2 regions of the Mycolicibacterium thermoresistibile genome follow, and region 2 is predicted to be linked to the other one. Evidence: riboswitches for the same ligand, from Rfam matches in the RefSeq annotation. Region 2 holds a riboswitch; the other holds the start of a gene.
What was found. A riboswitch is a leader RNA that binds a small molecule or an ion and turns the genes downstream of it on or off. The one in region 2 is predicted to bind S-adenosylmethionine.
Positions count from the first base shown of each region.

Region 1 (4,129 bases), 360 kb from region 2:
CCGGCACGCACCGTGTCGGGATGACCGACCATCCACTCCAGCGCGCGGGCGCCGCCCAGCGAGCCCCCCACCACGGCGGCGACCTCGGTGATGCCCAGCGCGGCCAGCGCGGCGAGATCGGCGTTGACCTGGTCGCGCACGGTCACCGTCGGGAACCGGGATCCCCACGGTTTACCGTCCGGCGCAATCGAACCCGGTCCGGTGGAACCACGGCAGCCGCCCAGCGCGTTGGTGGCCACCGCGCACCAGCGGTCGGTGTCGATCGGCGCGCCGGGACCGGCCACGCCGTCCCACCAGCCGGGCGTCGGGTGCTGCGGTCCGGCCGGACCGGTGATGTGCGAGTCGCCGGTCAGCGCGTGCAGCACCATCACCACGTTGTCCCGGTTGGGCGACAACTCACCCCACCGCTGCACCGCGATGGAGACGTTGTCGAGCACCTCGCCACACTCCAGCTGCAGTGGCCCGATGTCGACCACTGCCAACTCGCCCTCGGCGGGCAACGTGGGGGTTCTCGTCACGTCCAGGATCGTCACTTCGCTGCTGCTCTAGAACGATGCGACCGTCTGCGGATCGCCGCCGGCCGATGCGGTGAACGGTTTGGCGGCGGCGAAGCCCTGCTCGAGGTCGGCGATGATGTCGTCGATGCCCTCGATGCCGACGGCCAACCGCACCAGGCCGGGCGTGACCCCGGTGGCCAGCTGATCCTCGGGCGACAACTGCGCATGCGTGGTCGACGCCGGGTGGATCACCAGCGAGCGTACGTCGCCGATGTTGGCGACGTGGCTGTGCAGGGTCAGCGCGTTGACGAACGCCTTGCCCGCCTCCACACCGCCGGCCAGCTCGAAGGCCAGCACCGCGCCGGTGCCCTTGGGCGCCAGCTTCTTTCCGAGGTCGTACCACGGCGAGCTGGGCAGCCCCGCATAGTTCACCGACACCACGTCGGGGTGCGCCTCGAGGTACTCGGCGACCTTCTGGGCGTTCTCCACATGGCGTTCCACGCGCAGGCTCAGCGTCTCCAGGCCCTGGGCGATCAGGAACGCGTTGAACGGCGCCGCGGCCGAACCGAGGTCGCGCAGCAACTGCACCCGCGCCTTGAGCGCGAACGCCGGCGGTCCCAGCTCGGCGAACACCACACCGTGGTAGCTCGGATCGGGTTCGGTGAAGCCGGGGAACTTGCCGTTGGTCCAGTCGAAGGTGCCGCCGTCGACGATCACGCCGGCGATCGCGGCGCCGTGCCCGCCGAGGTACTTGGTGGCCGAGTGCACGACGATGTCGGCGCCGTGGCTCAGCGGCTGGATCAGATACGGCGTCGCGATCGTGTTGTCGACGATCAGCGGCACACCTGCCTCATGCGCGACCGCGGCGACGTTGGGGATGTCGAGGATGTCGATCTTCGGGTTGGAGATCGACTCACCGAAGAACGCCTTGGTGTTCGGCCGGACCGCGGCCCGCCAGGAATCGAGGTCGTCGGGGTTCTCGACGAACGTCGTCTCGATGCCGAGCTTGGGCAGGGTGTGCTGGAACAGGTTGTAGGTGCCGCCGTACAACCGGGGGCTCGCGACGATGTGGTCCCCGGCGTTCGCGAGGTTGAGGATCGCGAAGGTCTCGGCGGCCTGCCCCGACGCCAGGAACAGCGCGGCGACGCCGCCCTCGAGCGCGGCGATGCGCTTCTCGACGACGTCCTGCGTCGGGTTCATGATCCGGGTGTAGATGTTGCCCGGCTCGCTGAGCCCGAACAGCGCGGCGGCGTGCTCGGTGCTGTCGAAGGTGTAGGAGGTGGTCTGGTAGATCGGCAGCGCCCGAGCGTTGGTCGCTGGATCCGGGGTCTGGCCGGCGTGGACCTGCTTGGTCTCGAACGACCACTTGGCAGTGGGGTCGTCCTGTTCGCTGTTGGTCATCGTCGAGTCGTTCTCCTGGGTACGGGATTCACACGGGGGTGCTGTGGGGTGCGTGGAGTCACCGCCGACATGGCGGGATCACCGGCAGCCGGATCAACAGCGACAACACATGGGCTGGGGGAATGTCCGCATCAGTCGTCCCTACTCTCTCGGGGGTCCGAGCCTGCGGACCCGCGCTTGCCGTGTAGCCCGTTGCAGCTACTCAACCTGGTCATCACCCGGGGCACCCCACCGCGGTTGGAGGGTTGCCGGCCAGCGAGCCGGGGCTTGACGCTGGCGCTCATGACCTGCCAAAAGCCTATCGCACCCCGGCGACCGGCTGCCAGCGGGCCGTGACACCCGTGTGACCTGCGTCAACCTCGGGATGTGGAGAATGGGGGTGGAGTCGGGCCAGAAGGGGTCGGCGCCACAGCCGGGAGCTCCGGACGCAAGCCACGGACAAAAGCTCCGGAGAAAAGCTACTGGTCAGTAGCCAAAGCTGGGGCTTCGCCGTGCCGCCGCCCCTTGTAGTCTGGCCCAGCGACGCAGCGCAGCGCGTTCCGCGCGCAGATTGCCGATAGGACCGATACCGACGCCGGGAGAGACAACATATGAGCGCCGAGAAGCCGACCATCATCTACACACTCACCGACGAGGCGCCGCTGCTCGCCACCTACAGCTTCCTGCCGATCATCGAGTCGTTCGCCAAGCCGGCCGGCATCGACATCAAGACCAGCGACATCTCGGTGGCCGCCCGGATCCTGGCCGAGTTCCCCGACTACCTCACCGAGGAACAGCGAGTACCGGACAACCTCGGCGAGCTCGGCCGGCTCACCCAGGACCCGGACACCAACATCATCAAACTGCCGAACATCAGCGCCTCGGTGCCCCAGTTGCTCGCCGCGATCAAGGAGCTTCAGGGCAAGGGCTTCAACGTGCCCGACTACCCCGGCGATCCGAAGACCGAGGAAGAGCAGAAGATCAAGGATCGCTACGCCAAGGTGCTGGGCAGTGCGGTCAACCCGGTCCTGCGGGAGGGCAACTCGGACCGGCGCGCCCCCAAGGCGGTCAAGGAGTACGCCAGGAAGAACCCGCACAGCATGGGCGAGTGGTCGCAGGCGTCGCGCACGCACGTGGCGACCATGAAGAAGGGCGACTTCTACGCCGGTGAGAAGTCGATGACGCTGGACCGGGCGCGCCGGGTGAAGATGGTGCTGAACACCAAACGCGGTGAGACGCTCGTCCTCAAGCCCGAGGTGAAGCTCGACGAGGGCGACATCATCGACTCGATGTTCATGAGCAAGAAGGCGTTGTGCGAGTTCTACGAGGAACAGATGCAGGACGCCTACGAGACCGGCGTGATGTTCTCGCTGCACGTCAAGGCGACCATGATGAAGGTCAGCCACCCGATCGTGTTCGGCCACGCGGTCAAGGTGTTCTACAAGGACGCGTTCGCCAAGCACCAGAAGCTGTTCGACGAACTCGGCGTCAACGTCAACAACGGGATGTCCGATCTGTACGAGAAGATCTCCACGCTGCCGGCCTCGCAGCGGGAGGAGATCATCGACGACATCCACCGCTGCCACGAGACCCGCCCCGAGCTGGCGATGGTCGACTCGGCCCGCGGCATCACCAACTTCCACTCGCCGTCCGACGTCATCGTGGACGCCTCGATGCCCGCGATGATCCGGGCCGGCGGCAAGATGTACGGCGCGGACGGCAAGCTCAAGGACACCAAGGCGGTGAACCCGGAGTCGACCTTCTCCCGGATCTACCAGGAGATGATCAACTTCTGTAAGACCCACGGGCAGTTCGACCCGACCACGATGGGCACGGTGCCGAACGTCGGGCTGATGGCGCAGAAGGCCGAGGAATACGGCAGCCACGACAAGACTTTCGAGATCCCCGAGGACGGCGTCGCCGACATCGTCGACATCGACACCGGCGAGGTGTTGATGTCGCAGAACGTCGAAGAGGGCGACATCTGGCGGATGCCGATCGTCAAGGACGCCCCGATCCAGGACTGGGTCAAGCTGGCCGTCACCCGGGCCCGCGCCTCCGGTATGCCGGTGGTGTTCTGGCTGGACATCGAGCGTCCGCACGAGGTGGAGCTACGCAAGAAGGTCAAGAAGTACCTGAAGGACCACGACACCGAGGGCCTGAAGATCCACATCCTGCCGCAGGTGTGGGCCATGCGGTACACGCTGGAACGGGTGATCCGCGGGAAGGACACCATCGCCGCGACCGGAAAC
Region 1 covers NZ_LT906483.1:1,179,634-1,183,762, forward strand. Annotated here, with positions in the region: gene metX (homoserine O-acetyltransferase MetX) at 1-533, opposite strand, end outside; gene CKW28_RS05435 (bifunctional o-acetylhomoserine/o-acetylserine sulfhydrylase) at 546-1,898, opposite strand; SAM riboswitch class IV at 2,067-2,186, opposite strand; gene CKW28_RS05440 (NADP-dependent isocitrate dehydrogenase) at 2,489-4,129, shown strand, end outside.
Region 1: another riboswitch for S-adenosylmethionine. It lies ahead of CKW28_RS05435 (bifunctional o-acetylhomoserine/o-acetylserine sulfhydrylase); the one in region 2 lies ahead of CKW28_RS03780 (ADP-ribosylglycohydrolase family protein).

Region 2 (4,129 bases):
GATCCGGGTCCGGGCACACCGGAAGCCGGTGGCGGACAATACCGTTGACGATGCAGCGGGCCCGGTGCCGTCGCCGGTGCCACCTCGCCGCTGACCTGCCATGGTGAACGATTTTCCGGAGACCAGATACGCGCGGGACGGTGATGTCCACCTGGCGTATCAGGTGGTCGGCGAGCAGGGGCCCGATCTGCTGTTCATGCCGACCGCGACCTTCCCGATCGATCTGCTCGGGGTGGGCAGCTCGGACGCGGTGCCGATCAACGGCGGACCCGCCATGCAGTCCTGGACCGACGGGCTCGCCGCCGTGTTGGACGCCGTCGGCAGCGAATCGGCCACCGTCCCGGCGATGTCGGAGTCGGCGCTGCCGGACATGCTGCTCAGCCCGGACCCTCACCCTCCGGCACGGTCGTGGTCACCGTCGTCGTGGGCGGTGTGGTGACCGTCGTCTCGGCGGTCGTGGTGGTGGTCTGCGGTGATTCGGTCGTCGCCGGCGGTCCGGTGGTGCCCGGCGGCTCGGTGGCGGGAGGAGCGGTGCCCGCGGGCGGGCCGCCCGGCGCCGTCTCGGTGATCGTGGTGGTCTCGGTGGTCGGGGTGGCCTGTGCGCTCGCCGCGGCGAGCGCACCGCAGGCGATGCGGCTGCCGGCGTCGCCGGTGGCCAGCGTCTCGGCGTCGGGGCCGGGTGCGCCGTTGACGGTGTACCGCGGCGGGATGTTGGCAAAGTTGTCCGGCCGTTCGTGCAGCATCAGCGCCGACCCCTGCGACCCCCGCAGATCCTCGATGGTCAGCGAGTCGGTCGTCGCGACCAGCCGCGCTGACCCGTCGGAACGGACCTCGAGAGGGGTCAGATCGCCGGTGCCGGGGTGAGGGGTGTCGCCGCGCATGTGCAGATGACCGCCGGCGGACAGGAAGTCACCGGGCTCGCCGCCGCCGGGTGCGACGGAGTTGGCTTCACACTTGCCGATCTCGTGGATGTGCAGGCCGTGGAAGCCGGGGGAGAGGATGCCGGACTCGGTGGTCTCGACGGTGATCGTGGCGTAGCCGTCGGTGAATTCGATGTCGGCGTCGGCGACCGTCCGACCGTCCGGTGTCTTCAGTTCGGTGCTGATCGTCTCGCCGCGGGGCGCGGGACTGGTCGTGGTGGGGGATGTGGTGTCCTCGGCGGACTGCCCGTCCTGCTGGCAGCCGGTCAGGAGGGCGAGTGCGACGGGAGCGGCCAGGGCGGCGGCGATTGCCGGTCTGGGTACCTGTTTGGGGTTCGTCATGGCGGTGAAGTACCCGGACCGCCTCGATTCAATCGATCGAGTCGGCGCGGCGGTGCGCTTGGATCGTCGCCTGCAGTTCCTGGAAGGCCGCGACCCGGGATCGCACCAGGTCGGTGGCTTCCGACGGCTCGCGCTGCGACGCCGCTCTGGTGCCGGTGAGCAGGGCGGTGATGCGGACGCGCAGCTGGTCGCGGCGGTGTTCGACGGCGTCCTGTTCGCGCTGTTGGGCAAGGGCCCGGTCGACGGCTTCGGCCTGGTTCGCGCAGTCGTGCAGCACCTGCAGCCGTTCGGCGACGGCGGCCTTGAGCTCGCCGATGCTGCGTTGGGCGTCGACGATCAGATCGGCGTCGACCGGCATGGGGTCGGGCAGTGCCGCCCATTCGTCGCAGGCCTTGCGCAGCTCGGTGATCCTGCGCTGGGCCGCGGCGATCATCTCGGTGTCGGCTCCGAAGTCCAGGTCGCCCAGCCACCCGTGTTGTGCGGCCTCGGTGTGCAGGATCCGGTCGATCAGCGTTTCGGCTTCGTCGAGCGCGGCCACGCCGTCGGGCCCGAACTCGTCGAGGCGCCGCCGGGCGGCGTCGCGCCGTTGTTCGAGCGTGGCGCGTTCGCGCTGCGGGCGGGTGCGGTCGCGGACCCGTACGACCAGGTAGGCGCCCACCCAGGCGCCGATGGGCAGCAGCGGCCAACCGTCGCCGACGGTGAACCCCAGCGTGATCGCGACGCCGAGGGCGAGCATCCCGAGTACCACCAGCGTCGTGGTCGCGGCGTCGGACAACCGCCGGTCGGTGGGGGCGTCGCGCGGTCCGCCCCGGGTGACCACGGCGACCGCGGTGACCAGGACCAGCAGGATGACTGCCAGCAGGACTGCCCGAATCATGTGACTGGGCGCTCTCTCCATCGACGTACCGGTTCGATACGTCGATGGTAGTCACGCGGAGGTGGGCGCGCTTCTCTCAAGCGGTTCGCAATCGGTGGTGCAAACCAGCAAATTTTGTCGCCCTCCTGATCTAGACTCAGGAGAGCTTCATGAGACACCGCCGCAAAGCTCCGACTGGGCGGTGCGCCAACCCCACGCTCGTGGGTGGCTCGGATGACGAAGCGACCGTCGCCAACCGGTGTCGGTAAGAGCGCCCCCGATGCGGGGTTTCGAGGTTCTGGGGAGTCGATGAGCGCACCTTGGCTGAAATTGTCTGCTGCGCAGCGTGATCGGGCTGTCGGCGTGCTTCTGGCGACCGCTGCCGGTGATGCGCTGGGCGCTGGATACGAGTTCGATCCGCCGATGGGGGATGACGAACCCGTCGGCATGATCGGCGGCGGGTTGGGACCGTTCGCGCCCGGTGAGTGGACGGACGACACCGCCATGGCGTTGGCCATCGCCGAAATCGCCGCCACTGGAGTTGATCTGCGCGATGACAGCGTCCAAGATCACATCGTCGAGCGCTGGTATGAGTGGGCGCGCACCGCCAAGGACGTCGGCAATCAGACCAGTGCGGTGCTGAGCGCGGTGGGGCGACGAGGCATCTCGGCACGTGCAGCGCGCGAGGAGTCCGCGGTATGGCACGAATCGGCGGGGCGGAGCGGCGGGAACGGCTCGCTGATGCGCACCGCGCCGGTGGCGTTGGCGCATCTCGATGACGAGGATGCGCTGGCCGACGCGGCGCGGGCGATCAGCGAGCTGACGCATTTCGACCCGGAAGCCGGCGACGCCTGTGTGATGTGGTGCCTGGCGATCCGTCATGCGGTGCTGACCGGCGGGTTCGACGTCCGGATCGGACTGGACCACATCGACGGCTCGCGGCGTGATCTGTGGGCGGCCCGCCTCGAGGAGGCGGAATCGTCGCGTCCGGAGGCGTTCGCCGGAAAGAACGGCTGGGTGGTCGCCGCGTTGCAGGGGGCGTGGTCGTCGATTGTCACCACCCCGATTCCGGTCGATGATCCGGCGGCGGGGCTGTTCCGGGCCGATCATCTGCGGTTGGCGCTGGAGGCGGCGGTTCGCGGTGGTGGGGACACCGATACGGTGGCGGCGATCGCCGGCGGGCTGCTCGGCGCGGTGCACGGGGCCTCGGCGGTACCGGCGCAGTGGCGGCTGCTGCTGACCGGATGGCCCGGGCTGAACACCCGCGGTCTAGTGCAGTTGGCGACCGATATCGTCAGCGGCGGGCAAGCGGAGTCGTTCGATCAGGCCTACGGCGCATACCCGGAATCAGCACTGGCGGTGCGCCATCCGCATGACGTCGACATCTGGATCGGTAATGCGGCCGCGCTGCACCGGCTCCCCGACGGAGTCGACGCGGTGGTGTCGTTGTGCCGGGTGGCCGATGAGCACATACCCGACGGCGCCACCCATCTCGATGTCCGGCTGATCGACCGCGTCGGCGACAACGCGAACCTGGACTTCGTGCTCCTCGACACCGTGCGGGCGGTCGAACAGCTGCGGGCGGAGAACCGGACGGTGTATCTGCACTGCGTGCACGCGTACAGTCGCACACCGACGATCGCCGCGCTCTACGGCGCCCGTCGGCAGGGTATCGGCATCGAGCGGGCGCTCGACGAGGTGTGCGCGGTGTTGTCCGGCGCGAATCCGAATCCCGAGTTCCGGGATGCGTTGCGGCGGTTGCATTCGGGCGATTAGCGACCGGGAAGCCCGCTGTTGACGGTGATGTCGGCGAGCGGCGTCGGACCTGGTGAGCATGAAGACAACCGCCTTGGGAACGAGCACTGGTGGAGGAACCGGTGGAAGCATTCGGTGGCCGGGCGCCCGACACCGACGACGAATGGCGAGACAGGGGGAGCGCGGATGATTGATGCCGCGGTGCGGGGCTGCCACATCATCGAGTGGCCACCGGACAGTGGGAAATACCTGCGGG
Region 2 covers NZ_LT906483.1:821,024-825,152, forward strand. Annotated here, with positions in the region: gene CKW28_RS03760 (cytochrome P450) at 1-94, shown strand, start outside; gene CKW28_RS03765 (alpha/beta fold hydrolase) at 104-439, shown strand; gene sodC (superoxide dismutase[Cu-Zn]) at 378-1,262, opposite strand; gene CKW28_RS03775 (hypothetical protein) at 1,291-2,139, opposite strand; SAM riboswitch class IV at 2,285-2,396, shown strand; gene CKW28_RS03780 (ADP-ribosylglycohydrolase family protein) at 2,428-3,894, shown strand; gene CKW28_RS03785 (metallophosphoesterase family protein) at 4,060-4,129, shown strand, end outside.